DNA from 2 places in the Citrobacter freundii complex sp. 2025EL-00176 genome. Region 2 is predicted to be linked to the other one. Evidence: predicted binding sites of a transcription regulator. Region 2 holds the regulator's gene; the other holds the start of a gene.
The links. The regulator Fur, encoded in region 2, represses iron uptake genes when iron is present. The targets are predictions, from matches to a motif close to ATAATAATGAGAACNACTATCAA.
Positions count from the first base shown of each region.

Region 1 (12,215 bases), on a different contig from region 2:
CCGACAAACCTACCTGCCAGGTCGACTGGGTCATCATCTGGATCTGAACCGGAACCGCCACACCGAGTAATCCCAAAGAGACGATGGAAATAAAACGAGCGAGGAAGACGGCGCGAAACGCAGGGTGGGTCTTTAACAAGCTGAGATTAAGCAGCCAGGATTGTCGATTCATTACAGAGCCTTACCAGGTACTTTTTCAATATCCATTCGATGGCTGCACATGCTAACATATCCAAATAAGATCGATAACGATAATTACTATCATTATCAGGGAAGTTGATATGTCATGCTCTGTTTCCGCGACACGCGCCTTCGCCGTGCCCGGACTATTGTTATTACTTGTACTCACCACGGTATTAAGTCTGGTTATTGGCGCAAAATCGCTGCCTGCCTCCGTGGTGCTGGATGCACTCACCGGCAGTTGCCAAAGCGCGGATTGCACCATCGTGCTGGACGCGCGACTGCCACGCACGCTGGCAGGCCTGCTCGCCGGCGGCGCGCTGGGTCTGGCAGGCGCATTAATGCAAACGCTCACGCGTAACCCGCTCGCCGATCCGGGGATCCTTGGCGTTAACTCTGGCGCCAGCTTCGCCATCGTGCTGGGCGCGTCGCTGTTCGGTTTCTCTTCCCCACAGGAACAGTTGCTGATGGCTTTTTCCGGGGCGCTGGCCGCCTCGCTGATTGTGGCATTTACCGGCAGCCAGGGCGGCGGGCAGCTCAGCCCGGTACGACTGACGCTGGCGGGCGTTGCGCTGGGTGCAGTGCTGGAAGGGCTATCCACCGGCATCGCCCTCCTCAACCCGGACGTCTACGATCAGTTGCGTTTCTGGCAGGCCGGTTCACTGGATATCCGCAGCCTGCAAACGCTGAAGGTAGTACTGGTGCCGGTCCTGATTGCCGCTGCTGTCGCATTGTTCCTCAGCCGTGCCCTGAATAGCCTGAGTCTCGGCAGCGACACCGCTACCGCGCTTGGCAGTAAAGTCGCTCGCACGCAGTTTATCGGCCTGCTGGTGATTACCGTCCTGTGCGGTAGTGCGACCGCCATTGTCGGCCCTATCGCCTTTATCGGCCTGATGATGCCGCATATGGCGCGCTGGCTGGTGGGGGCGGATCACCGCTGGTCGCTGCCCGTCACTCTGCTGGCAACCCCCTCTCTGCTGTTAATTGCCGATATTATCGGTCGTGTGATTGTCCCCGGTGAGCTGCGTGTTTCGGTGGTCAGCGCGTTTATCGGGGCGCCCGTGCTTATCTTTTTGGTACGCCGTAAATCGCGCGGGGGTGGCGCATGATGCATCGCTCACGTCGCCTGATCATCAGCAGCATGCTGCTGGTTGTAGGTTGTCTCGTCGTTGGATTGTGGAGCCTGCGTAGCGGGGTCGTTACGCTGGAAACTCAGCAAATTATTGCCGCTCTGTTCGGCGATGCGCCGCGCAGTATTACGCTGGTGGTCACCGAATGGCGCTTGCCACGCGTGCTTATGGCGCTATTGATTGGCGCGGCACTGGGCGTGAGCGGCGCAATATTTCAGTCGCTGATGCGCAACCCGCTGGGCAGCCCGGATGTGATGGGTTTCAATACCGGTGCCTGGAGCGGTGTACTGGTGGCAATGGTGCTGTTTGGTCAGCATCTTACCGCTATCGCGCTGGCGGCTATGCTGGGTGGGATCCTGACTTCCCTGGTGGTCTGGGCGCTCGCCTGGCGCAATGGCATCGACACCTTCCGGCTGATTATTATTGGTATCGGCATACGCGCTATGCTGGTGGCGTTCAACACCTGGCTGCTGCTGAAAGCATCATTAGAAACCGCGTTAACGGCCGGACTGTGGAACGCCGGATCGCTCAATGGCCTGACCTGGGCCAAGACCTGGCCTTCTGCCCCACTGATTATTGTGATGCTGGTGTGCGCCACGCTGCTGGTGCGCCGGATGCGTTTACTGGAAATGGGTGATGACAGCGCCTGTGCGCTTGGCGTCAGCGTTGAGCGTTCGCGTCTGATGATGATGCTGGTCGCCGTGGTATTGACCGCCGCCGCCACCGCGCTGGCAGGTCCAATTTCCTTTATTGCCCTCGTCGCCCCGCATATTGCGCGTCGACTTAGCGGCACTTCCCGCTGGGGGTTAACCCTGTCAGCGCTGTGCGGCGCGCTGCTGCTGCTGATGGCGGATTTATGCGCCCAACAGCTGTTTATGCCTTATCAGCTTCCGGTGGGTGTGGTCACCGTAAGCCTCGGCGGTATTTATCTTATCGTCTTGTTAATTCAGGAGTCCCGCAAAAAATGATCGAATCAGTTGCCCGTTTGCGTGGCGACCAGTTAACGCTGGGTTATGGCAAGTTTACCGTAGCGGAAAACCTCAATGTGTCGATTCCCGACGGTCACTTTACCGCGATTATTGGGCCAAACGGCTGCGGAAAATCAACGCTACTGCGTACACTGAGTCGTCTGATGACACCCGTACACGGCAAGGTTTGGCTCGACGGCGAGCATATTCAGCACTACGCCAGCAAAGAGGTCGCACGCAGAATAGGTTTACTGGCGCAAAACGCCACCACGCCGGGTGATATTACCGTACAGGAGCTGGTTGCTCGCGGGCGCTATCCACATCAACCGCTGTTTACCCGCTGGCGGCAAGAAGATGAAATCGCGGTAAACACAGCGATGCAGGCCACTGGGATAACCCATCTGGCGGCGCAAAGTGTGGATACGCTTTCCGGCGGACAACGCCAGCGCGCATGGATAGCAATGGTGCTGGCGCAGGAAACATCGATTATGCTGCTCGATGAACCCACCACCTGGCTGGATATCAGCCATCAGATCGATCTGCTGGAGCTGCTCAGTGAGCTCAACCGGGAGAAGGGTTATACGCTGGCCGCCGTTCTGCACGACCTCAACCAGGCCTGTCGCTACGCCACGCATCTGATTGCGCTTCGTGATGGAAAAATTATTGCTGAGGGGGCGCCGAAGGAGATTGTTACGGCGGAGCTTATCGAAAAAATCTATGGATTACGCTGTATGATTATCGACGATCCGGTTGCCGGCACGCCGTTAGTGGTGCCGCTAGGGCGCAACAAATAGCGAGATTTAACGTATGGCGGCTGTCTGCCGCCATACGGCAATTACTCACACCAGTTGCTGATCAATAAACGTCATTTTTTGCTTACGCGACACCATGGCGTAATTCAGCAGAACGCCACCACAGGCGACCATGCCACCCAGTAACGCAGCCAGAATAACGATCATCGATTTAGCCGGACCATCTTTTTTCACTGGCAGCGAAGGTGAAAGCTGATATTTAAATGGCGTAAATTTTACGTCACTCACATTCATCGCTAACAGCTGATCAACATGATATTGGCGGTTACGTAATTCCCCGTTAATTTCCGCTACATCTGTTACAGATTTTTCTATTTCTAATTTACGCGAGATGCCGTCCGCGCCCAGTGAAATAGAGAAATCAGGGTCATCCTTCACCGCCTGGCCATTACTGTAGACCGGCTTTTTAATCCCGGCGGCATTCGCAATCTCCAGGGAGTAGTTCAGTCGCTGGATATTTGCTTCCAGCTGATTTTTGAGCCTGACGCGATCCATCGCCAGCCTTTCTTTCTCGAAGCTAGTTTTGATGAACAGTTTATTGCGAATATCTTCCAGCGTTTCTTTCACTACAATATCTGAAATATAGCGGATATATCCCTCTAGCACAGACTGAGCTTCTTCGGCCTGAGGGGCGGTAAAGCTCAGCGTCCACGCGGTATACAGCGAGGTCTCATTCTTTTTGTCACGATTGGCGTCAACCGCGGTCATTTTTTCACTGAGCCTGACGATTGCGCGGTGCAGGTCCATTTCGTCAATATCAGCGCCTTTCAATTGATCCATCACATAGGGTGAAGATCGCAGATAATTTTCTAACAATGAGGGCGACTGGAATTTTTTGATAAACAGGTTAAACACATCACCACGGCTAACGTTAATATCCATATCCAGTACGCGCAATTTGGTCAACGTATTCTCGAGATTCTGCCACTGAACCGGTTCTGCTGGGGTGACGATGGCCTGACTGGTCCATTTTTGCGGCAGCAGGAAAGAGACCAGAATACCCACGCAGGCAAAGGCGAAAACGGTAGCCACGATTTTCGTCCTGGCGCGCCATAAGATTTCGATCAGGTTAACCAAATCAATTTCGTTGGCGTTTGCCGTAGTCTGAGGATAGGCAGTAAATTCCGAAACGTTGTCTTGCTTAATATTTAATGATGACATGTTGCGTGACCTGAAAACTTTCCCAAAAGAAAAACACTCCCGTGGGAGAAGTCTACCAGCTAGTCAGAATTATCCGAAACTTTCTTTACGCATCCGCCCCTACCAAAAATTATATTCGGAATTTATTACTCCCTTCGTTACCCCATCACACACCAAAGCAACAACTCCACAACATGACACTGCGTTATGGAGTTGTTCGACCGCCGCGATAGCAAAATTCGCGTTATTACACAGATTTATTAATCAGCGCATTGATTACAGGCCCTATTGTCTCAAACGCGGTAGGAGAAATGATATCGACATGCGCGCAGTCCTGACGATAAACATCCAGACTGGATATCCATGGTGACCAGCTACGTTCAGGGCTGACGTCCTGCGGTAATGTACGTTCAGCAACGAACAACGTAGCGTGGCCCGCAAAAGGTACGCTGTGGGCTGTGGTTAACAGGCGAACCGCATCGGCATAGTTACCTTCAATAGCGTTAAATAACGCGTCAGAGGCATTGCCCTGCTGTGCGGCCAGAAATGCTTCACGTTCACGCTCAATCTCCGCCAATACGGCAGGATCCAACCCATTGGCCTCTTTTTCCTGCCAGTTTTGCGTTTCCGGCGGCCAGGTATCCAGCAGCCCCAGAAAGGCAACTTTCTCCCCCCGGGCGAGTAAACGCGCGGCAATCCCCTGCGCCAGCGTGCCGCCCAGCGAGTAACCTAACAGATAGTATGGACCGTGAGGCTGCTGGTTAAGCAACGTTGCCAGGTGATGGTCACATACCGCATCGAGGTTTTCCGCCGTTTGCATAGGTCCATCCGGTCGCGGCGACTGAATACCTATAATCGACCACTGTGGGCTGAGGTAACGCGACAGCACGCTAAACTGCCAGGCAAAACCCGACGCGGGATGGAAGCAAAACAGCGTTGGGCCCTGACTTTCGCGCAGCGGCAGTAGCGTCTCAAATCCCAGACGCTGCGACTGTTCATCATCATGACTCTCCAGCAAGGCGCTGAGTTGTTCAACGGTAGAAGCCACCATAATCTGACCTGGCGTCACCTGTCGTTCAAACAGGCGACTCAATTGCGCCGCCAGCTTCATCGCCAGCAGAGAATGTCCGCCCAGCGCAAAGAAATCGGCCTCCACATCATTAACTTCACACTCCAGCAAGGCTGCAAAAGACTGCGCAATGGTAGTTTCAATCCCAGGGCGCGGCGCACGTCCCACTGTACGCGACGTTAGCTGCGGCATCGGCAGCGCTTTACGATCCAATTTACCGTTCGCGCTGAGCGGCAGCTCCGCCAGTTGCAACAATACCGTCGGCACCATATGCGCTGGCAGTTTTTCGCGCAGACTCTCCCGCAATCCAGAGGTGTCCAGCGGTAAACCTGATTGCGACACCAGATACCCCACCAGTTGACGCGCATCGCCGCCGGTCGCCGCTGCCTGGTTAAATACGCAGGCATGAGCAACAGCATGCTCGACATCGGGCAGTTGCTGCATCACCCGATCAATTTCCCCCAGTTCAATACGCTGTCCGCGAATTTTAAGCTGGTCATCGCTGCGCCCCAAGTATTCCACCGCACCATTTTCCAGCCAGCGGGCCACATCCCCGGTACGGTACATGCGTTCACCGGCATTAAACGGATCGGCGATAAAGCGGCTTGCCGTCAGATCCGCGCGTCCCAGATAGCCCTGCGCCAGTTGGATCCCCGTCAGGTATAAGTCACCCGCTACGCCGAAGGGCACCGGACGCATCATCTCATCGAGGATCCGTAAACCGGTGTTCCATACCGGATAACCAATCGGCACGCTGTTGCCGGTGACGGCGGCAAGCGCTTCACCCCAGGCCGGATACCAGCTCACATCGACCGCCGCTTCAGTTGGTCCGTACAAATTGTGCAACGGCGCATGGGTCAACTGTTCCCACTCACGGCATAAATCTGCCGGCAAGGCTTCGCCGCTGCAGAATACCTGCTTCAGCGAGGCACAACTTTCCTGCGCAGTTTCCGGCGTCAAGGACGCAATAAAAGCAGCCAGCATGGAAGGGACAAAGTGAGTGGTCGTCACCCCATATTGGGCAAGGAATTGCTGCATCGCCAGCGGGTCGCGGTGCGCCTCCGGTTCCGCCATCACCAATTTTGCGCCGGCAATAAACGGCCAGAAAAATTCCCACACCGAGACATCAAAACTGCATGGTGTTTTTTGCGCCACCACATCCTCTGCCGTCAGCGGATAGTGATTTTGCATCCACAACAGGCGGTTGACGATAGCCGTTTGCCCAACCATCACCCCTTTGGGTCTGCCGGTAGAGCCGGAAGTAAAAATAATATAGGCCGTATGATGTGGTTGAGAGAGGGCCAACGACGCGGTATCTCCCGCTGGCAGTGGCGCGTTGTAGCACAGACTTTCCAGTCCTGGGATATCGCCAAAGCGCGCCAGTTGCTCATCGGTTGCGATCAACAATTTTGGCTTCGCGTCTTCGAGCATCATCCGCAGGCGATCGTCCGGGTATCCGGTATCCAATGGCAGCCAGGCAGCTCCGGCTTCAACAATACCGTGCAGCGCCAGCGTCAGGAACACGGAACGCGGTAATGCCACCGCAACGCTGTCACCTGGCTGTACGCCACGCGCACGCAGTAGCTGCGCCAGCGCCACAACCTGCTGGCGCATTTCGCGATAGCTAAACTGATAGCGAGCATCAGCCAGCGCCGGGGCATCCGGCGTTTTATCGGCCTGCTGTGCCATCAGCGCGCTCAGCGTAGTGGACGGGATCTCCACGGTGGTGTCGTTAATCTTCGCCAACTGCTCGTATTCCGTTGGCAACAGCATCCCAGCCTCACCACAGCATAGCGCCGGATTGTCGGCAAACTGTTCGATAAGCGCGGTTAAACGCGATGCGTGTTGCGCCAGCGTCGCTGCATCGTAACGCTGTTTATTGGCGAGGATTTCAATACTTAGCCCACCATTTTCATCCGGGAATAGCGCCAGCTCAAGATCGTTGACCGGGCCTGTCGCCAGAGTATGGGTCTGCGCCTGAACGCCCGGAATACTCAGCTGATAATCGAATATTTTCACGTTCAGCACCGGGCCGAACAGCGGCTCGGCACCGGCTGCACGCCCGCTATCGCGAACGATTTGTTCAGCGTCATAACGCTGATGTCGCCGCATTTTCTTCAACTGCGCTGCCAACCGCTGGGCCAGCGCAGGCAAGCTTTCTGCCGCATCCAACCTCACACCAAAGGGCAAAACGTTTAAAACCGGTCCGGTGGACGTGAGCGCCGCCGATCCCATACGCCGCATAAAGATAAACCCGGCGGCATAATCCATTCGACTGCATAAACGCCCCAGCCACAACGCCACCAGCGCCAGGGCAAGATCTGCACGCTGAACGTCAGGCATCCGTGCCGCAAGCTGGCGGAACGCGCCTTCAGGCGCGGTTAGCTTCATGCGGATAATATCGGCACTGGCCGAGCGCCCCGGTAACGGTTTGTTCGACAACGAGGCCGGGGGCGGTAGCTGCTTGCGTTGCTCGGTCCAGAAAGCACCATCACGTTGCCAGGCATCGCTATGACGATACTGTTGATACTCTTCCACGACCTCAGCGAACGGCGTAAAAGGCGAGTCCGGCGTGGGTTCGCCACTCTGCCAGGCGCGGTAAATTGCGGCTATCTGGCGGGTAATAGCCGGGAAACTGAAGCCATCAACCAGCAAATGATGGTAACGCTGATACCAGTACCAACGTTTATCTCCCACCTGAATGAGCTGATGGAAAACCAGCGGCTTGCCGCCATCAGCACGTAAGCCCTGTTGCAGATCAGCCTGCATCAATGCGCGTGCTGCTTCATATGGGCTGGATTTTTCGCGCAGGTCGATAATTTCGGGTTCCACGAAGGTGAGCGTAGGATCAACCCATTGCCAGACCTCGCCGTTATCTTCGCTAAACCGCATCCGTAGAGTATCAGCCTGCTCCAGACCGGCAACGATTGCCTTTGCCAGCAACGGCGCGTTCAGTTCACCGGTTAATTCTACATAGTGCGCAACGCTCCACGCCGAGGGCAAGGTGGAGAGTTTTTCCGCCATCCAGATCCCCGGCTGAGCCGCGACTAACGGTAAACGCTGAGTCATGGAGCCTCCTGCACATCAACGTAGTTTGCTGGCGTCAGCGTGGTCCAGTTTGCATCCAGCCATTGCTGGCAGGCTTCCTGCGATTGCGGTTCGCACGCGACTTGCCAGCCAGCAGGAAGTGAGCACTGCTGCGGCCAGAGGCTAAACTGACGCTGTGGGTTTTGCAGAATGTAAAACTGGCCCTGCGGATTATCGAAGGGGTTACTGAATTCCATACTCAACTCCTGTCGTGGAACATCGTCCGGTTAAATCGTGGTGGTAAGCGGCTGCCAGAGCGTCATTAGCCCTTGCATCAGGCCACCGCGCCAGCAAAGCGCATCGTGTCCGCCATCAACCTGACGCCAGAAAATAGATTGTGGTGCAGAGGGTAACTGAGCATATAACGCCTGATTGGCACGAAAAATAATCGGCTCGCGGATCCCGGCCTCCAGAACAATACGCAGTCCCTGAACGCTAACCTGGCCGCTCTTCAGTTGCTCAACAATCACCCCATCCTGATGACCACCGCGATGCGGCCACCAGTAAGAACCGGACTGGCTCAGCACACAGCCGAAGCGCGCGGGCCAGTTCAGCCCGGCATACAGCGCAGACAACCCGCCAAAACTTTGTCCGGCGACCACCGTACGCTGCGGATCGTCACTGTACGCAGTAGTCTTCTTCACCAGCGGCAATAGCTCCTGCTGTACCGCTAACCAAAAATCGGCGTTACACGGCAGTTCGCGGCTACGATGAGATGTGTCGATAGCGTCAATCAGGAGATATACGGCGGGTGGGAGATCTCCACGATGCGTGAGCGCAGCCAGTGCAGGCCAGACCGGCATACTTTGTGCCCAAAACTGACCATCCAGCAGGATAGCCAGCGGACGCGCTTCTGGTCGGGCGTCGCCGGTGGTAAATACCCATACGCGACGCGTATTCCCAAGCCTGGTGCTGTGCCATTGCAGGCAAACTGCGGGGCAAGCGGGAGCTTCAGGCTGATCCCATCCGGGCTGTACGGGAGCGTCTGGCATTTCCAGCGCTGACACCGCATGGCCACGACCTCCCCGCCAGCTCTGCGGATTGAGAGGATCGGCAATCGCCTGCGGTAACAATTGTCGCCAGCCATCACGCAACATGGTTCGGTCAGGTGCTTCGTCCACCGCCAGCGTGGCAAAAATATCGTCCCGAGCAGTGGGAATGAAACAGTAGCTACCGCGCCAGTGGGCGCTGAGGGAAACACTCCAGCACCAAACATTTGTACCGTTAATACGTTGCATCGACTGAGGGTGGACATTTTGATGATGGTCGGTGACGCCGGTGATATAGACCCACACACGACGAATGGCTGACTCTTTTTCCGTTCCCTGCGGGTCTCGCCACCAGAAGGTTACCCGATAATTTCCGTTCTCTTCACGCTCCCACTCCGGGCCTTTTTTCGACTGCCACCACGCTTCGCTTCCCGTCTTTAACGTCGTCACCGCCATAACCCCATGTTTATCGTGAATTTTTATGATCTATCTTGAAATATATTGATAATATTATTGATAACTATTTGCATTTGCAATAGCGTATTGTCGCGCTGTGGGAAGCGTGCACAGTTTTTCACCACTTATAAACCGACCTGGCGCTGCGTACTTTTTCTGGAACGGAGGGTTTACGCGGATGCGGGCGACATCAGACCAAATGCCGCACCACGGCACATGGGTTCTCGTGGCTAAAAGAACAGCAGGACATACAATGAACAACAAGATTCATTCACTGGCCTTATTGGTCAATTTAGGGATTTACGGGGTAGCACTGCCAGCAATGGCAGAAGATCAAACTGATAACGCCGCTGTCTCTCATGAAGACACCATCGTCGTTACCGCCGCGCAGCAAAACCTGCAGGCGCCGGGTGTTTCAACCATCACCGCGGATGAAATCCGTAAAAATCCTCCCGCCCGCGATGTGGCGGAAATCATCCGTACCATGCCTGGCGTGAACCTGACCGGCAACTCAACCAGCGGTCAGCGTGGTAACAACCGTCAGATTGATATTCGTGGTATGGGTCCAGAAAACACCCTGATTTTGATCGACGGTAAGCCGGTGACCAGCCGTAACTCCGTGCGTCAGGGCTGGCGCGGCGAGCGTGATACCCGCGGCGATACCGCCTGGGTGCCACCGGAGATGATCGAGCGTATTGAAGTGCTGCGTGGTCCTGCCGCAGCGCGTTACGGCAACGGTGCTGCGGGCGGCGTGGTGAATATCATCACCAAAAAAGGCAGCAATGAATGGCACGGTTCCTGGGATACCTATTTCAATGCCCCGGAACACAAAGACGAAGGCTCGACCAAACGTACCAACTTTAGCCTGAACGGCCCAATGGGCGGGGATTTCAGCTTCCGTTTGTACGGTAATCTGGATAAAACGCAGGCCGATGCCTGGGATATCAACCAGGGTCATCAGTCGGCTCGTACAGGGTCATACGCCGATACGATGCCAGCGGGTCGTGAAGGGGTAAAAAACAAAGATATCAACGGCCAGCTGCGTTGGGATTTTGCGCCGATGCAATCGCTGGAGTTTGAAGCAGGCTACAGCCGCCAGGGCAATCTGTATGCTGGCGACACTCAGAACACCAACAACGATAACAAAACCAACGGGTTGGTAAAAAAATACTACGGTAAAGAAACCAACCGTATGTACCGTCAGAACTATGCGCTGACGTGGAACGGCGGTTGGGACAGCGGCATTACCACCAGCAACTGGGCGCAGTACGAACACACCCGCAACTCTCGTTTAGGTGAAGGTCTGGCAGGAGGTCTTGAAGGGTTATTTAACAGTAATCATTTTACCGACACTGACCTGGCGGATGTCACCCTACACAGTGAAATTAGCATTCCATTCGACCTTTTGGTTAATCAGAACCTGACGCTGGGTACCGAGTGGAACCAGCAGCGTATGAAAGACATGAGTTCCAATACCCAGACTTTTATGGGGGGGAACATACCTGGTGCCAGCAGTACAGATCGTAGCCCGTATTCACAAGCTGAAATTTTCTCTCTGTTTGCTGAAAACAACATGGAACTGACCGACAGCACCATGCTAACGCCAGGTCTGCGTTTCGATCACCACAGTATTGTGGGCGATAACTGGAGCCCGTCGCTGAACCTGTCTCAGGGTCTAGGCGACGACTTTACGCTGAAAATGGGCATCGCGCGCGCCTATAAAGCACCTAGCCTGTACCAGACAAACTCGAATTATATTCTGTACAGCAAAGGCCAGGGTTGCTATGCCACCGGTTCTGCCACCGGTATTGGCTGCTATATGATGGGTAACGACGATCTGAAGGCCGAAACCAGCATCAACAAAGAGATTGGTCTGGAGTTCAAACGTGACGGCTGGCTTGCAGGCATAACCTGGTTCCGCAACGATTACCGTAACAAGATCGAAGCGGGAACCGTACCGCTAAGCAGAACGTCAATTACCCAAAAAAACCCAACTACAGGCAAAGAAACAACAACCTACACCGATATCTACCAATGGGAAAACATTCCTAAAGCGGTGGTTGAGGGTCTGGAAGGTACGTTGAACGTGCCGGTTAGCGAAACCGTTACCTGGACCAACAACATCACTTACATGCTGCAAAGTAAGAATAAAGAGACTGGCGAACGCCTGTCGATTATTCCTGAGTACACGCTGAACTCGACTCTGAGCTGGCAGGCACGCGAAGATTTGTCGCTGCAATCAACCTTTACCTGGTACGGTAAACAGCAGCCGAAGAAATACGATTACCAGGGTAAACCGGTTACCGGCAGTTCAGCCCAGGAAGTTAGCCCGTACAGCATCGTTGGTCTGAGCGCGACCTGGGATGTAACGAAAAACGTCAGCC
Region 1 covers NZ_JBRYHT010000010.1:110,844-123,058, reverse strand. Annotated here, with positions in the region: gene entS (enterobactin transporter EntS) at 1-172, opposite strand, end outside; gene fepD (Fe(3+)-siderophore ABC transporter permease) at 282-1,289, shown strand; gene fepG (iron-enterobactin ABC transporter permease) at 1,286-2,278, shown strand; gene fepC (iron-enterobactin ABC transporter ATP-binding protein) at 2,275-3,072, shown strand; gene wzz(fepE) (LPS O-antigen length regulator Wzz(fepE)) at 3,118-4,251, opposite strand; gene entF (enterobactin non-ribosomal peptide synthetase EntF) at 4,478-8,368, opposite strand; gene ACVXHP_RS18170 (MbtH family protein) at 8,365-8,583, opposite strand; gene fes (enterochelin esterase) at 8,614-9,831, opposite strand; gene ACVXHP_RS18160 (TonB-dependent siderophore receptor) at 10,085-12,215, shown strand, end outside.
Region 1: fes (enterochelin esterase) is a predicted target of Fur. The motif match lies at 9,883-9,905, and genes of this name have one in related genera.

Region 2 (12,215 bases):
CCCGAACCGTTGACGCTGATCCATGTCGATGGCCCGCTTTTTGAACGGGTGTTAATTAATCTGTTGGAGAACGCCGTAAAATACGCGGGTCCGCAGGCGCAAATCGGCATTGATGCCAGCGTCAATGGCGAGCACCTGCAACTGGACGTCTGGGATAATGGACCGGGTATTCCGTCGGGTATGGAACAGCGTGTTTTTGACAAATTTTCCAGAGGAAACAAAGAATCATCGGTACCCGGCGTGGGATTGGGACTGGCAATTTGTCAGGCGATTGTGGACGTGCACGGCGGTACCATTTCAGCCCATAATCGTGCCCAAGGAGGAGCCTGTTTCCGTGTTACACTGCCCCAGGAAATCCCCCCTGAACTAGAAGATTTTCATGAGGATATGTGACAAACGTTCTGATTGTTGAAGATGAACAGGCCATTCGCCGCTTTCTGCGCACCGCGTTGGAAGCCGATGGCCTACGTGTGTATGAAGCGGAAACGCTGCAACGTGGTCTACTGGAAGCCGCCACGCGAAAACCCGATCTCATCATTCTCGATCTCGGCCTGCCAGACGGCGACGGCATTGATTTTATTCGTGACCTGCGACAATGGAGTGCAATTCCAGTAATCGTGCTTTCAGCCCGCAGCGAAGAGAGCGATAAAATCGCCGCACTGGATGCCGGTGCCGATGACTATCTCAGTAAACCCTTTGGTATTGGCGAGCTACAGGCGCGATTGCGCGTGGCATTGCGGCGCCACGCCAGCGGCGCGTCTCCCGAACCGGTGGTGCATTTTTCCAACGTAAAAGTGGATCTCGCCGCCCGCCTCGTACACCGTGGTGACGAGGAAATCCATCTGACGCCGATTGAATTTCGCCTGTTAGCGGTACTGCTGAATAATGCCGGGAAGGTACTGACGCAACGCCAGCTGTTGAACCAGGTCTGGGGGCCGAACGCCGTTGAGCACAGCCATTATCTGCGAATTTATATGGGACACCTGCGCCAGAAACTGGAGCTGGACCCGGCTCGTCCACGTCATTTTTTGACCGAAACCGGGATCGGCTATCGGTTTATGCCGTAAGCCTTCGTCAAAAAAAAGCCGGATCAGCAGACATGCTATCCGGCTTTTTTATTCATGCCGGATAGTGACGCTAGCGTCTTATCCGGCCAGTGTTTACGCGTTTTTCAACACTTCGCTGACGATCTCAACGGCTTCTTTTTCGATCTGTTTGCGGTGTTCTTCACCGAGGAAGCTTTCGCAGTAGATCTTGTAAGCGTCTTCCGTGCCTGACGGACGCGCGGCAAACCAGCCGTTGTCAGTCATCACTTTCAGACCGCCGATGGAAGCACCATTGCCAGGTGCTGCGGTCAGACGTGCGGTGATCGGATCGCCCGCCAGCGTACTGGCGCTTACCATTTCCGGAGACAGCTTAGACAGCGCCGCTTTCTGCGCGGAGGTCGCGCTCGCCTGCAAACGGTTGTAGCTCGGCGCGCCGAAGCGAGCAGCCAGTTCGTTGTAGTGTTGTTGTGGGTTCTTACCGGTCACAGCGGTAATTTCTGCCGCCAGCAGGCACATGATGATGCCGTCTTTGTCGGTCGACCACGGTGTACCGTCGAAACGCAGGAAAGATGCGCCCGCACTCTCTTCACCACCAAAGCCAAAGCTGCCGTCGAACAGACCATCAACAAACCATTTAAAACCGACCGGCACTTCCACCAGCTTACGGCCCAGATCGTTCACCACGCGGTCAATCATTGCCGAGGAAACCAGCGTCTTACCGACGGCAACATCTTTGCCCCACTGCGGACGATGCTGGAACAGGTAGTTGATCGCCACCGCCAGGTAGTGGTTCGGGTTCATCAACCCGGCCGGAGTCACAATACCGTGACGGTCGTAATCCGGATCGTTGGCAAAGGCCAGATCAAACTTGTCACGCAGCGCCAGCAGACCCGCCATCGCGCACTCGGAGGAGCAGTCCATACGGATTGCGCCGTCTTTATCGAGATGCATAAAGCGGAAAGTCTGATCAACGTGGTCGTTAACGATAGTCAGGTTCAGGTTGTAGTGTTTGGCAATACGCTTCCAGTATTCGATACCGGAACCACCCAACGGATCGACACCCAGCGTCAGACCCGCTTTCTGGATCGCCGCCATGTCGACGATATCCGCCAGTCCTTCAACAAACGGCTGAACCAGGTCCTGCTCTTTCACATGACCCGATGCCAGCGCGGCATCCAGCGACATACGCTTCACGCCTTGCAGACCGTCAGCCAGCAGCGCGTTAGCTCTGTCCTCCACCACTTTGGTGACGTTGGTATCTGCCGGACCACCGTTTGGCGGGTTGTATTTAATGCCACCATCTTCCGGCGGGTTGTGGGACGGTGTGATCACAATACCGTCAGCCAGCGGGCCGCCTTTTTTGTTGTGGACCAGGATGGCATTCGACACGGCAGGAGTTGGCGTAAAGCCGTTGTTTTCCTGCACGATGACGTCAACGCCATTCGCCGCCAGCACTTCCAGCACAGAGATAAAAGCCGGTTCAGACAGCGCGTGGGTATCCTTACCCACATAGCACGGGCCAGTAATCCCGTTTTTCGCACGTTCTTCAGCAATCGCCTGGGCGATAGCCAGAATATGCGGCTCGTTAAAACTATGACGACCTGCACTGCCGCGATGCCCGGACGTACCGAACTTGACGGCGTGCTCAGCGTTCCCTGCCGTTGGTTTCAGTACATAGTACTGTGCCGTCAGTTGGGCGACGTTAATCAAATCACTCTGTTGCGCAGGTTGACCTGCACGGTTGTGGATTGCCATTGCCTGGTCCTTCTAATGCAAGGATTAAATTGTTCCGCAAACCTTTTCAATCAATTCCGCAGGGAATTGCATTGACTGCATGATGTGCTCCACCATGCTGCATTTACGGCCGGTATTGGTATTGGTGATCACCCAGTACGGCGTGCCTGGCACGTGTTTCGGTTTGGTTTGATTACCATTTTTCAGCAGCGTCTGTTCATCGGCTGCAAAATAAACGCGCGTACGGCCATGCAACGAATCCGTAGCTTCGGCGAACGCGTTTTGATCCAGAGAATAGAGTGTAGACAGCACCAGCATAAAGCGATTTACTGCTTTCTTCTGTTCCGCATATTCATCGGACAACAGCAGTTCACGCATCGCGCGCACTTTATCTTTTACGGGGTTAACCGGCTTGGCTTCCACGACAGGTTGCACAGCGCGGACTTCTTTTACTACCGGAGTGACAGGCTGTGATGCGGCGGAAAATTTCAACATACGCCGTAAAATGTCGGATGCGCTCTCGCCGATATGCTTGGTGTGGCTGGCAATATAGCTATAGAGTTCATCATCAACTTCAATCGTTTTCATCTTAATCCAGTGCAGTGTTTAGCTGAATACAAGTTGTTGGGTTAACACACGTAGTGTAAAGGCAAATCCCAACAGCGGATAGCGTCAAGCCTGGTGGCTGATAAAACTCGGAGTAACCGTAGTTGTTGCAGCCATGTGGCAGAATGGTCAACATGATACCCTAACCCGTGAGTGTGAAAAAAAGAACTTTGCCATGAAATTGAATATCCGAGCGCAATCTGCGCAAAACCTGCACAATAATTCTCCCATCGTCCTGGTTCACGGTCTGTTTGGCAGTCTGGATAACCTGGGGATCCTGGCACGCGATCTGGTGGTCGATCACGATATCATCCAGGTTGATATGCGAAATCATGGCCTCTCGCCCCGATCGCCTGAGATGAATTATGCGGCCATGGCGCAAGACCTGGTGGATACGCTGGACGATCAACAGATCGATAAAGCGATCTTTATTGGTCACTCGATGGGGGGAAAAGCCGTCATGGCGTTAACCGCGTTGGCCCCCGATCGTATCGAGCGGCTGGTGGCTATTGATATTGCGCCGGTTGACTATCATGTGCGCCGTCACGATGAAATTTTTGCGGCAATCAATGCCGTAACCGATGCACAAGCGTCCTCGCGCCAGCAGGCGGCAAGCGTCATGCGCCAGCATCTGCAAGAGGAAGGTGTCATCCAGTTTCTGCTGAAATCCTTTGTTGACGGCGAGTGGCGCTTTAACGTTCCCGTATTGTGGGATCAATATCCCCATATCGTTGGTTGGGAAACCGTCCCGGCGTGGGAGCACCCGGCATTGTTTATCCCAGGCGGTAACTCCCCTTATGTCACCGAAGCGTATCGCGAGCAGTTGCTGGCACAATTCCCGCAGGCTCGGGCGCACGTTATTGCAGGCGCGGGGCACTGGGTACATGCGGAAAAACCTGAAGCAGTGCTGCGGGCCATCCGTCGTTATCTGCACGAGCAGGCTAACTGATTAAAAACTCAGCGTCCGTGCGCGATTACGCGCGTGGGCGTTGGCGTGCCTCCCCTGCTGATGTATTATGGCGCGCTATCCATCCGGGCAGACGCCTGGCTGATTGTTTCCCCGAAGTCACCAAGATCATGGCCAAAGAACAAACGGACCGTACGACATTAGATCTGTTCGCGCAGGAGCGTCGCCCGGGACGACCCAAAACTAATCCGCTCTCGCGTGATGAACAGTTACGTATAAATAAACGTAATCAGCTTAAACGTGACAAAGTTCGCGGGCTTAAGCGTGTCGAACTGAAACTGAACGCTGATGCCGTTGACGCGTTAAACGAGCTGGCCGAGGCGCGCAACATGAGTCGCAGTGAACTCATCGAAGAGATGCTGATGACCCAACTCACCACATTGCGCGGTCAGGCATAGTCTGAATTTCTGCTCTAAATCATAAATCGTGTAGCACAGAGTGCAGTCCCGCGTGTTTGCTGTTTCCGCATGCCTGACTGTTCTGCTATGATTGCCCTTATCCGTGGGCAATGCGCCACCACCATTTCAATAAGTTTCAAGAGGTTATTTTACTCATGGCAATCACTGGCATCTTTTTCGGCAGCGACACCGGTAATACCGAAAACATCGCAAAAATGATTCAAAAACAGCTTGGTAAAGACGTTGCCGATGTTCATGACATTGCAAAAAGCAGCAAAGAAGACCTGGAAGGGTATGACATTCTGCTGCTCGGGATTCCAACCTGGTACTACGGTGAAGCGCAGTGTGACTGGGACGATTTCTTCCCTACCCTCGAAGACATTGATTTTAACGGCAAACTGGTTGCATTGTTCGGCTGCGGCGACCAGGAAGATTACGCAGAATATTTCTGCGATGCGTTAGGCACCATTCGCGACATCATTGAGCCACGCGGCGCCACCATCGTCGGTCACTGGCCAACGGCGGGTTATCACTTTGAAGCGTCCAAAGGACTGGCTGACGACGACCACTTTGTCGGTCTGGCTATCGATGAAGATCGCCAGCCGGAGTTGACCGCAGAACGCGTAGAAAAATGGGTTAAGCAGATCTCTGAAGAACTGCACCTCGACGAAATCATCAATGCCTGATTTCGCGCGGCGTAGATCGTCATCTACGCCGCATCAATAGATAAAACCAATCAAAATAATTGCTACAAATTTGTAACTTTTCCGTGTGACCCTGTACAATGGCTGGATGCCAATCGGGTGTTGCGCAGTGTGTTTGTCGGCGATACCACGTTTTGATTAACAATATATGCCAGAGACTTGCAGTTTTCATTTAACCATGGCAGTTCTATAATGATATGCAATTTCTCAAGTGCAATTTCTGTCACTTCTGTTAATGAAGTGAATCGTTTAGCTACAGGACAGATTCCGCATGACTGACAATAATACCGCATTAAAGAAGGCTGGCCTGAAAGTAACGCTTCCTCGTTTAAAAATTCTGGAAGTTCTTCAGGAACCGGATAACCATCACGTCAGTGCGGAAGACTTATACAAACGCCTGATCGATATGGGTGAAGAAATTGGTCTGGCGACCGTGTATCGTGTGCTGAACCAGTTTGATGATGCCGGTATCGTGACCCGCCATAATTTTGAAGGTGGTAAATCCGTCTTCGAACTAACTCAACAGCATCACCACGATCACCTCATTTGCCTCGACTGCGGCAAAGTGGTCGAGTTCAGCGATGAATCCATTGAAGCGCGTCAGCGTGAGATTGCGGCTAAACATGGTATTCGCTTAACCAACCATAGCCTCTATCTTTACGGCCACTGCGCCGAAGGCGATTGCCGCGAAGATGAGCATGCGCACGACGGCAAATAATGTGACGCTTTCTGAAAAGCCAACCTTCCGGTTGGCTTTTTTTATGCGCTGAATTTGACCAGCCCCCTCTTCCTTCTGCATCAATGTTGCTTTAATGTAAAAATCAATTGCCCTTCCGGAGAGTTGAAATGGAACTTCGCCAGCTACGCTATTTTGTGCGTATTGTAGAAACCGGCAGCATGGGTAGCGCGGCGCTCGATCTCAATATCGGCGTTTCGGCGCTCAGTCAGCAAATGACGCGTCTGGAAAATGAACTTGCTATTCGCCTGCTACAACGCACCTCGCGCGGTGTGACGCCCACCAGCGCCGGACTGGCTTTTTACTCCCAGGCGCAGCTGGCGCTCCGGCATGCAGACGATGCAATCCTCGCCGCCCGCGAGGCCCGACTTTCCGGACACGTCAGCGTCGGTATGGCCCCCAGTACCGCTTCCGTTCTCGGCATGCCTTTTATTCACGCCATGCGGGAAAGCTATGCTGATGTTCGCCTGCATGTCGTGGAAAGTCTCTCTGGCAACCTGGAACGAATGATTAATACCCGCCAGATTGATCTGGCTGTCGTGTTTCAAAAAGAAAAGATCCTGCGCTGGAGCGCCAGACCGATTCTTGAAGAGCGACTGTTTTTGATTGGGACCCATGCCCTACTGGCTGATATTGTCGATGACAATATTGCTCCTGCCCAACTGGCAAATATTCCATTGATCATGCCAAGCCCGGGCCACGGTCTGCGCGGCAGGCTGGATGCCATCAGCCAGGAACACACACTGAACATTGAGATCGCTACCGAAATTGATGGTCTGGCGTTACTGATGCGCGCCGTGCGCAGTGGCATTGGCGCCACTCTTCAGCCTGGCGCGGCAATCTCGCATCTCGATAAAGAAACCCTAAGAGTGATCGGCGTCCATAATCCGATACTTAGCCGCCCTAACTTTCTGGTCAGCCTCTCTGACGATGAACTTACCCCGGCAGGCCTCGCCGCCCGTGTGGTGCTGACGAAAGTTATGCATCAGTTGGTGGAAGCCGGAAGCTGGCCTGGCGCTACACTTTACAATAACTAAAGCACTGTTTAGCGTCACGTCATAGCGCCCACACAGCCTGTGCGTATACATTTCAATTACAAATTTAACAATTAGTTAAATGGTAATGGAGTATACGATGGTTGATGTTCTGGTGATTGGCGGTGGCAATGCCGCCTTATGTGCAGCCTTGACCGCCCGGGAGCAAGGAGCTTCGGTACTCCTGCTCGAAGCGGCGCCCCGCGAATGGCGCGGGGGAAACTCCCAACACACACGTAATTTACGTTGTATGCATGACGCACCGCAGGATGTGCTGGTGGAAAGCTATCCTGAAGAAGAATTCTGGCAAGATCTGTGGCGCGTCACGGAAGGAAATACCAACGAAGCGCTGGCGCGTCTGGTGATCCGTACCTCTTCACAATGCCGCGACTGGATGCGCCAGCACGGCGTTAACTTTCAGCCTCCGCTCTCTGGCGCTTTGCACGTGGCACGAACCAACGCCTTTTTTATGGGCGGTGGAAAGGCCCTGGTGAATGCCTATTATCGCAGCGCAGAAAAGCTGGGCGTTCAAATTCGCTATAACACTCCCGTTCAGGCGCTTGAACTGCGTAATGGCGAGTTCGTGGCGGCGCTGGCAGGCGAAGAGCGCATCACCGCTAAGTCCTGCGTGCTTGCCGCGGGCGGGTTTGAGTCAAACCGCGAATGGCTGCGAGAAGCGTGGGGAGAGAACGAGCGCGGCGAGTGGCCTGCGGATAACTTCCTGATTCGCGGCACGCGCTTTAACCAGGGCGTACTGCTCAAATTTATGATGGATGCCGGAGCAGACATTATCGGCGATCCCTCCCAGTCACACTGCGTGGCCATTGATGCCAGAGCACCATTATATGATGGCGGAATTTGCACCCGCGTGGACTGCGTCTCGCTCGGCATAGTGGTAAACCGTGACGCAGCGCGCTTTTATGATGAAGGCGAAGATTTCTGGCCGAAACGCTACGCCATCTGGGGGCGTCTGGTCGCGCAACAGCCAGGGCAGATTGGCTACTCCATCATCGATGGTAAAGCTATCGGCCACTTCATGCCTCCGGTCTTTCCCGGCGCGCAGGCCAATACGTTGGCAGAGCTGGCCCTTCAGTTAGGACTGGACGCCGAACGTTTTACCCACACCGTGACGGAATACAACAACGCCTGCCAGCCTGGTCAGTTCGACCACACCGTTCTGGATAACTGCGCCACCAAAGGTTTGCTACCCGCGAAAACGCACTGGGCGCGACCGCTGGACCAGCCTCCATACTACGGCTATGCCCTGCGGCCAGGGATCACCTTCACTTATCTTGGGTTAAAAGTGAACGAACACGCCGCGGTGCATTTTGCCGGGCTTCCAAGCCGTAATCTGTTTGTCGCCGGAGAGATGATGGCGGGCAACGTGCTGGGTAAGGGCTACACCGCAGGCGTGGGGATGTCGATCGGCACGACCTTTGGTCGCATTGCCGGAAAAGAAGCCGCGCTGGCCGCACGTAAGGAGACACGTCATGAAGCAGCTTGAGAAACTGATCATCGAAGCGCAAATTATCACCGAACCGGAAGCTGAAGTTGAACGTGTGATGCAAGTGTGCAATGCCTGTCGCTATTGTGAAGGTTTTTGCGCCGTATTCCCGGCCATGACGCAGCGTCTGGAATTCGGTAAAGCGGATATCAATTACCTGGCAAACTTGTGCCATAACTGCGGCGCTTGCCTGCACGCATGTCAGTATGCCCCGCCTCATGAATTTGCCATCAACGTACCGAAGGCGATGGCGGAAGTCCGGCTCGAAACCTATCAGCATTACGCGCAACCCGCCGCCTTTGGCGCGCTTTATCGTCGCGCAGGCGTCACCGTGACGCTGGCGCTGGTTTTCGGTCTGATCCTGTTTTTACTCCTCGCTATAGGTTTGAAAGGCTCACTATTCCATCCTCCGCTGGCCGGGGATTTCTATCAAATTTTCCCGCATAACCTGCTGGCATGGATGTTTGGTTCAGTGTTTATTCTGGCGATCGGTTTGCTGATGGCCGGCGTGATCCGCTTCTGGCGCGAGATCTCTCCGGGTATGCCGCGTTCCGCCGAGATTGCTGAAGCCTCACACGATGCGCTGACGCTGAAATATCTCGATGGTGGCCACGGCAAAGGTTGTAACGAAGCGGATGATGCTTTCACCCTGATGCGCCGCCGTTTCCACCACTTTACCTTCTACGGTTTTATGCTCTGCTTTGCCGCCACCGTGGTGGCAACGGGCTATCACTACTTTGCAGGTATAGAAGCGCCCTACCCGTTCTTCAGCGTGCCGGTGATGCTGGGCACGTTGGGCGGCATTGGTCTGGTTGTCGGCCCGGCGGGCTTGCTATGGCTGAATCTTAAGCGTTCACCGCTGCATGGCGACGCCCGGCAAAAACCGATGGATCGCGGTTTTATTTTGCTGCTGCTGCTGACCAGTCTGACTGGTCTGGCGCTGCTGGTGGGAAGAGACACCTCATGGATGGCTATTTTACTGGCCATTCATCTCGGCGTGGTCATGGCGCTTTTTCTGACCATTCCTTACGGAAAATTTGCCCACGGATTTTACCGCTGCGCAGCCTTACTCAAGTGGGCGATTGAGAAACGGCGCGGCAAACAGGCGGGGGTCGCAGGCGACTAACCCGCAAACTCTTACCTCTATAAATATTATGATAAGACAGTGGAGCAAACCCAATGACACAACAACCATCGCGCGCCGGAACTTTCGGCGCAATACTGCGGGTAACCAGCGGTAATTTTCTCGAACAGTTCGACTTTTTTCTGTTCGGGTTTTACGCCACCTATATCGCAAAGACGTTCTTCCCCGCGGAGAGTGAATTTGCCGGGCTCATGTTGACCTTTGCGGTTTTCGGTTCGGGTTTTTTAATGCGGCCCGTTGGCGCAATCGTGCTGGGTGCTTACATCGACAGAATTGGTCGCCGCAAAGGACTGATGGTGACGCTGGCGATCATGGGCTGCGGGACCCTGCTGATTGCCCTGGTTCCCGGTTATCAAAGTATTGGCCTGCTGGCTCCTGTGCTGGTATTAGTCGGTCGGTTATTGCAGGGATTCTCTGCGGGCGTGGAGCTGGGAGGCGTTTCGGTTTATCTTTCTGAAATCGCCACGCCTGGCAATAAAGGTTTCTACACCAGTTGGCAGTCCGCCAGCCAACAGGTCGCCATTGTGGTAGCGGCGCTGATTGGCTACGCTCTGAACGCCACGCTGGGGCACGATGAGATATCTGAATGGGGCTGGCGCATTCCGTTCTTTATTGGTTGCATGATTATTCCGTTGATCTTCGTCCTGCGCCGTTCGCTTCAGGAGACAGACGCATTTTTACAACGTACGCACCGTCCCGACACCAGGGAAATTTTCACCACGATCATCAAAAACTGGCGTCTGATCGCTGCGGGTACGCTACTGGTAGCGATGACCACCACCACGTTTTACTTTATTACCGTCTATACCCCAACCTACGGCAGGGCCGTACTCCACCTGAGCGCGCGCGATAGCCTGATAGTCACCATGCTGGTCGGTATTTCTAACTTTATTTGGCTGCCGATTGGCGGGGCGATTTCTGACCGAATTGGTCGTCGTCCGGTATTGATGGGGATTACCGTACTGGCACTGATCACCACCTGGCCGGTAATGCACTGGCTCACCGCCGCGCCAGACTTCATGCGCATGACGCTGGTCCTGCTTTGGTTCTCGTTCTTTTTTGGCATGTACAACGGGGCAATGGTCGCGGCACTCACCGAGGTGATGCCTGTCTATGTCCGTACGGTAGGTTTTTCACTGGCATTCAGTCTTGCCACGGCAATTTTTGGCGGTCTGACGCCAGTCATATCCACGGCGCTGGTCCAGCTAACCGGGGATAAAAGCTCTCCGGGATGGTGGCTGATGTGCGCAGCACTGTGCGGACTCGCCGCCACGGCAATGCTGTTTGTCCGACTGAGCCGGGGCTATCAACCAGTGGAACATAAGCTCTGAAAGGCAAACGGGCGGAATATTCTCCGCCCGTTGTCATTTTCTTTTCTCGAATTACTGCGCAGCGTTCTTGCTACGAATTTCCTGCCAGACCTTATCGCAGTCAGCATTAACGGACTGATCGTTACCCGTGCGCGTGGCCTGGATGCACTGCTGATAATCCAGTACGCGTACGCTTTCTTCATTAGCAAACTGCTGGTGCTGCTTTTCTTTCTTCAACACATTCAGCACGCTTTGGCAGGCTTCAATTTTCTCCGGCGATCCTTGCGCGGTGTTAATACACGCGCTGTAAGCTTCTTTCAGGCGACTGTCTTCTTTAGGTGACGGGGATTGCGCACAAGCCACCAGCCCAGATGCCATAACGGCGATGAGTATCAGTTTTTTCATAGCACTTTCCTCAACGAGGCGGCAGGCACCAGGCCTGCCGCTGTTGGCATTAGAAGATGGTGAACGGAGCAATAACGATGAACTTCACGTCGCGTTCATCCTGGAAGATGTTGCCGTAACCACCGCCCCAGCTCGGAATGTCTGAATGGTTGTCGTATTGGGTGAAGTGCAGTTTGAACATAGTGCCCTTCGCACGACCATCCTGCAGGGTATAGACCGCATCCAGGCTGTAAGAAGACTCTTCGATAGTCCGGTTTTTGTCGTAGTACGCATCCGGGTTGAGCTGCCAGGTAGATGGCTTGGCATCCCAGGCGTAAACGTAGGACGCACCGACTGCCCAACCCGGCAGGTTCCAGTTCTTCAGGTCATACATTGCACCGAAGAAGACAGCCTTTTCGCCGTTGGCGTTGAAGTCAGAACGGTTGTCCCACCAGATATCCAGGCGACCGTTGGATGAGGCGTAGGTCGGGGTCATACGCTGCAGGAAGTAACCCTGTTGACCGTCCGCTTTAACCCAGGTCCCTTCCAGGCGCAGGTCAACCACTTCCGCCACTTTGTAGCCGAAGGTCAACGCCTGCAGCCAGGCCGTGCCGTCATAAATATCGTTCACGGTGCGATCATCAACTT
Region 2 covers NZ_JBRYHT010000001.1:12,078-24,292, reverse strand. Annotated here, with positions in the region: gene kdpD (two-component system sensor histidine kinase KdpD) at 1-393, shown strand, start outside; gene kdpE (two-component system response regulator KdpE) at 390-1,067, shown strand; gene pgm (phosphoglucomutase (alpha-D-glucose-1,6-bisphosphate-dependent)) at 1,161-2,801, opposite strand; gene seqA (replication initiation negative regulator SeqA) at 2,826-3,368, opposite strand; gene ybfF (esterase) at 3,562-4,335, shown strand; gene ybfE (LexA regulated protein) at 4,464-4,751, shown strand; gene fldA (flavodoxin FldA) at 4,907-5,437, shown strand; gene ACVXHP_RS00105 (ryhB-regulated fur leader peptide) at 5,648-5,734, shown strand; gene fur (ferric iron uptake transcriptional regulator) at 5,727-6,173, shown strand; gene tcuR (tricarballylate utilization LysR family transcriptional regulator TcuR) at 6,302-7,228, shown strand; gene tcuA (FAD-dependent tricarballylate dehydrogenase TcuA) at 7,326-8,729, shown strand; gene tcuB (tricarballylate utilization 4Fe-4S protein TcuB) at 8,716-9,855, shown strand; gene tcuC (MFS transporter) at 9,909-11,204, shown strand; gene chiQ (ChiQ/YbfN family lipoprotein) at 11,256-11,588, opposite strand; gene chiP (chitoporin ChiP) at 11,638-12,215, opposite strand, start outside.